Regions from separate parts of the Streptomyces sp. WP-1 genome, predicted to be linked through region 1. Evidence: riboswitches for the same ligand, from Rfam matches in the RefSeq annotation. Region 1 holds a riboswitch; the other holds the start of a gene.
The links. A riboswitch is a leader RNA that binds a small molecule or an ion and turns the genes downstream of it on or off. The one in region 1 is predicted to bind ZMP and ZTP.
Positions count from the first base shown of each region.

Region 2: linked by a shared signal. The riboswitch ahead of QHG49_RS14005 (glycine hydroxymethyltransferase) and the one ahead of QHG49_RS32160 (bifunctional 5,10-methylenetetrahydrofolate dehydrogenase/5,10-methenyltetrahydrofolate cyclohydrolase) in region 1 are both predicted to bind ZMP and ZTP.

Region 1 is NZ_CP123923.1:7,232,386-7,234,755, forward strand. It holds gene QHG49_RS32155 (alcohol dehydrogenase catalytic domain-containing protein) at 1-109, shown strand, start outside; gene QHG49_RS32160 (bifunctional 5,10-methylenetetrahydrofolate dehydrogenase/5,10-methenyltetrahydrofolate cyclohydrolase) at 239-1,099, opposite strand; ZMP/ZTP riboswitch at 1,126-1,205, opposite strand; gene QHG49_RS32165 (hypothetical protein) at 1,349-1,600, opposite strand; gene QHG49_RS32170 (nuclear transport factor 2 family protein) at 1,588-1,953, opposite strand; gene QHG49_RS32175 (hypothetical protein) at 2,125-2,370, shown strand, end outside.
Region 2 is NZ_CP123923.1:3,274,010-3,276,379, reverse strand. It holds gene QHG49_RS14010 (glutathionylspermidine synthase family protein) at 1-1,146, shown strand, start outside; ZMP/ZTP riboswitch at 1,242-1,330, shown strand; gene QHG49_RS14005 (glycine hydroxymethyltransferase) at 1,364-2,370, shown strand, end outside.

The sequences.
Region 1 (2,370 bases):
CGGCATCCGCCCGATGACGGAGAAGGTCCCGCTGACGGAGGCGGACGCGGCGTACCGGAAGATGCTCGCGGGGAACGCGCGGTTCAGGATGGTCCTGACGGAGGGGTGAGCCGGGGGCCGCGATTCCGGCGCCCCCTCGGCCGACTCCCGCCGCGCGCGACCGAGTCCGACCGGTGCGGCCGGGGACGAGTACGCGGCCGGTACCGCCGGATACGCCCGCCCCGCCCCCTTCCCGCCGTCAGGCCGCCCCCAGCCCCCCTGCCGCGGTCTCCGCCGCCGTCACCGTCTGCTCCAGCAGCGTGGCGATCGTCATCGGGCCGACGCCGCCCGGGACCGGGGTGATCAGGGAGGCCCGTTCGACGGCCGAGTCGAAGTCGACGTCGCCCACGTTCCCGGCGTTGTAACCGGCGTCGACCACCACCGCGCCGGGCTTGATGTCCTGGCCCCGCAGCAGCCGCGGCCGGCCGACCGCGGCGACGACGATGTCCGCCTCGCGGACCGCCGCCGGCAGATCAGCGGTGCGCGAGTGGCAGTACGTCACCGTCGCGTCCCTGGCCAGCAGCAGCATGCCCACCGGCTTGCCGAGGATCGCGCTGCGGCCCACCACCACGGCCCGCTTCCCGGCCGGGTCGACACCGTACTCGTCCAGCAGCCGCAGGATGCCGCCCGGCGTGCAGGACACGAAGCCCGGCAGGCCGAAGCTCATCGTGGCGAAGGAGGCGAAGGTGACCCCGTCGACGTCCTTCTCGGGCGCGATCGCCTCGAACGCGGCCCGCTCGTCGACGTGGTCGCCCACCGGGTGCTGGAGCAGGATCCCGTGCACCGCCGGGTCGGCCGACAACTCCCGCAACGTGCCCACCAGTTCGGCGGTGGACGTGCTCGCGGGCAGCGCCACGTGCCGGGAGGTGATGCCGGCCTTGCGGCAGCGGTTCTGCTTCATCCGGACGTACGTCACGGACGCCGGGTCCTCGCCGACCAGCACGGTCGCGAGACAGGGCACCACACCGGTGCGCGCGGTGAGTTCCGCCGCCCTGCGCGCGGTGTCCTCGACGATGCGACGGGCGAGGGCGGTTCCGTCCATGAGACGGGCCTGGGTCATGCGGCACACTCCTGAGCTGGATCGATGTCTCTCGCCCAGGCGCGCGGCAACCATACGGACCGCTCCCCGGTGGTACTCCACCCAAGCGCCAGTCACGGCCCGGGTACAGCGTAACCGAGGCGCGTACGGGGCCGAGGAGCGGGCGCCACGACCCCCATGGCTCCGCCGCTACGGCACGCATGCCCTCGCCCCAAGTCCCTTGAAACCAGCCCCTATTGACAGCTCACCGCCGGGGGTCGTCGGGGAGCCTCACCGCATCCGTCCACGCCGGACCCGCGGCACCCGCACCACCCGCGACGCGCGCGGCACCGCGACCGGCGGACGCCCGCGCACCGCCCTGAGCACGGACCGCAGCACCGCCCTCGTCACCGGCACACCCGCGACGGAGACCGGCCCGTGCCGTCGGGGCCGCGCCCGGCCCACCACGGCGCGGGCCGAGAAGGTCCAGGTCAGCCGGGAGCTGACCTGGATACGGGCGGACCTCCTGCCTACTCGTCCCATGCCTGGATCAGAATCTGCTCGGCGATCTTGCCGTCCCGCAGCGTGATCATCGACTCGGCGAGGACGCGGGTGCCGTCGCCGTACTGGCAGGACTCGGTGAACGCGGCGTGGTCGCCTTGCACCACGCAGCGGTCCAACTTGTGGATCATGTCGCGGCGGTAGACGTCGTCGAGCATCTCGGCGATCTCGCCGCGGCCGTGCAGGATCCTGGGACGGCTGGGCTGGGTGTCGCGGTCGACGATGCGGATCTCCGCGTCGTCCGCGTACAGGGACAGCAGGGTGTTCCCGGTGTTCCCCTCGATGCCCCGGCGCAGTGTCCCGACGTCGAAGGCGGAGCCTGTCGCGGTGCCCATGGTGACCTCCTTCAGGCGCTCGCGGCCCGGCGCGCGGCGGACCGTACGGGCCCCGTCTTCGAGCGTCCCCCGGCCCGGCGGCCTCGGCAAGCGCACGGGGCGCGCTCCGCCTCACGAGTGAGCGCGGGCCGCCGCCCGTGTCCGGACGGGGCCTCGGGCGTTGCTGAGGGCATGATCTCAACACGCCGTATCGTCGCCGTCCTCGGTCTCGCCGCCGGGGTCACGGGCCTGGCCGCACCCCTCGCCACCGCGGCCGACGCGAGCGCCTCGCACACCGGGCAGATCAACCCGATGACCGTGCTCGACTCGCTCACCACCGGCAACATCCCCGCCGAGCAGCGGGCGCAGATGCCCACGGCCTCCCAGCAGCTCAAGGCCCTGAACCAGGTCAGCCAGCTGAACCAGCTCAGCGAACTC
Region 2 (2,370 bases), 4.0 Mb from region 1:
CGCACCGTCGAGGAGCAGGGCCTGATCTACCCGCTCACCCGCCACCCCGACGGGAGCCTGCGCCCCTACTGGGACGAGAGCGCGTACTACGTCTTCTCGCTGCCCGAGGTCGAGGCGCTGGAGGAGACGGTCGCCGAACTGCACGCCATGTGCCTGGCGGCGGCCGGCCACCTCGTGGAGCGGGGCCGCCTCGCCGACCTCGGCATCACCGACCCCGCCGTTGCCGCCGCGGTCACCGAGTCCTGGCGGCGCCGGGCCGAACTCCCCTCCTTCTACGGCCGGTTCGACCTGCGCTACGACGGCACGGGCCCCGCCAAGCTGCTGGAGTACAACGCCGACACCCCCACCTCCCTGGTGGAGGCCGCCTCCCCGCAGTGGTTCTGGATGGAGGACCGCTTCCCCGGCGCCGACCAGTGGAACTCGCTGCACGAACGCCTGGTGGAGTCCTGGCGCAGGCAGTCCGCGCTGCTCCCGCCCGGGAGCCTCCTGCACTTCGCGCACTCCGCCGCCGACGAGCTGGGCGAGGACCTGATGACGGTCGCCTATCTGAAGGAGACCGCGGAGCAGGCGGGCCTTGCGACCGACTGGCTCGCCATGGAGGAGATCGGCTGGGACACCCTCTCCGGCCGGTTCGTGGACAACCGGCTGCGGTTCATCCGCGCCCTCTTCAAGCTCTACCCCTGGGAATGGCTCACCACCGACGCCTTCGGCGGGCACGTCCTGGACACCCTGGACAACGGCGGCGGCACCGGCAGCACCCTGTGGATCGAGCCCGCCTGGAAGATGCTCCTGAGCAACAAGGCCCTGCTGGCCGTCCTGTGGGAGCTGTACCCCGGCCACCCCAACCTCCTGCCCTCCTACCTCGACGGCCCCCGCGAGCTCGCCGCCACCACCGGCTACGCCGCCAAGCCCCTCCTGGGCCGCGAGGGCGAGGGCATCACCCTGCACCCGCCGGGCCTCCCCGCCGCCGTCCGCCCCGAGCCCTGCTGCTACCAGCGGCTCGCGCCGCCGCCCGCCTTCGACGGCAACCATGTCGTCCTCGGCGCCTGGGTCATCGACGGCGAGCCCGCGGGCCTCGGCATCCGCGAGTCGGCGGGCCCCGTCACCGACGGGTACGCGCGCTTCCTGCCGCACGTCATCCTCTGAGCCGAGCGGCCCGCGTCCTGTGGGCGGAGCGGTCCGCGTCCTCGCCCGCATGGTGGACGCCGGATCTCCGACCCGGGGGCAGGCCGGTACGCTGAGCCACGGGCCGTGACTGGCGCGCTGGGATGGGACGGACCATCGGGGAGCGGCCTTGCTGGACACAGTGCCGTGCGCCTGGGCCGAACGTGAACGCCGAAACGCACCCCGTCCGGAGGTCCCCATGCCAGAGCAGCCCCTGTCCACCGAGTCCACCGCCTTCCGCGCCGCCCTCGACGTGATCCGCGCCGTGGAGCCGCGGGTCGCCGACGCCATCGGCCAGGAGGTCACCGACCAGCGCGCGATGCTCAAGCTGATCGCCTCCGAGAACTACGCCTCCCCGGCGACCCTCCTCGCGATGGGCAACTGGTTCAGCGACAAGTACGCCGAGGGCACCGTCGGCCGCCGCTTCTACGCCGGCTGCCGCAACGTGGACACCGTGGAGTCCCTGGCCGCCGAGCACGCCCGCGAGCTGTTCGGCGCCCGGCACGCCTACGTCCAGCCGCACTCCGGCATCGACGCCAACCTCGTCGCCTTCTGGGCCGTACTCGCCGACCGCGTCGAGGTCCCCTTCCTGGAGAAGACCGGCGCCCGCCAGGTCAACGACCTCTCCGACGCGGACTGGGCCGAGCTGCGCCGGGCCTTCGGCAACCAGCGGATGCTCGGCATGTCCCTGGACGCGGGCGGCCACCTCACCCACGGCTTCCGCCCGAACATCTCCGGCAAGATGTTCGACCAGCGCTCCTACGGCACCGACCCCGTGACCGGCCTGATCGACTACGACGCGCTGCGCGCCCAGGCCCGCGCGTTCAAGCCGCTGATCATCGTGGCGGGCTACTCGGCGTACCCCCGTCTGGTGAACTTCCGGACCATGCGCGAGATCGCGGACGAGGTCGGCGCGACCCTCATGGTCGACATGGCACACTTCGCCGGTCTCGTCGCGGGCAAGGTCCTCACCGGCGACTTCGACCCGGTGCCGCACGCCCAGATCGTCACCACCACCACCCACAAGTCGCTGCGCGGCCCGCGCGGCGGCATGGTGCTGTGCGACGACTCCCTCAAGGACCAGGTCGACCGGGGCTGCCCGATGGTCCTCGGCGGCCCGCTGCCGCACGTCATGGCGGCCAAGGCGGTCGCCCTGGCCGAGGCCCGGCAGCCCGCGTTCCAGGACTACGCGCAGCGCATCGTGGA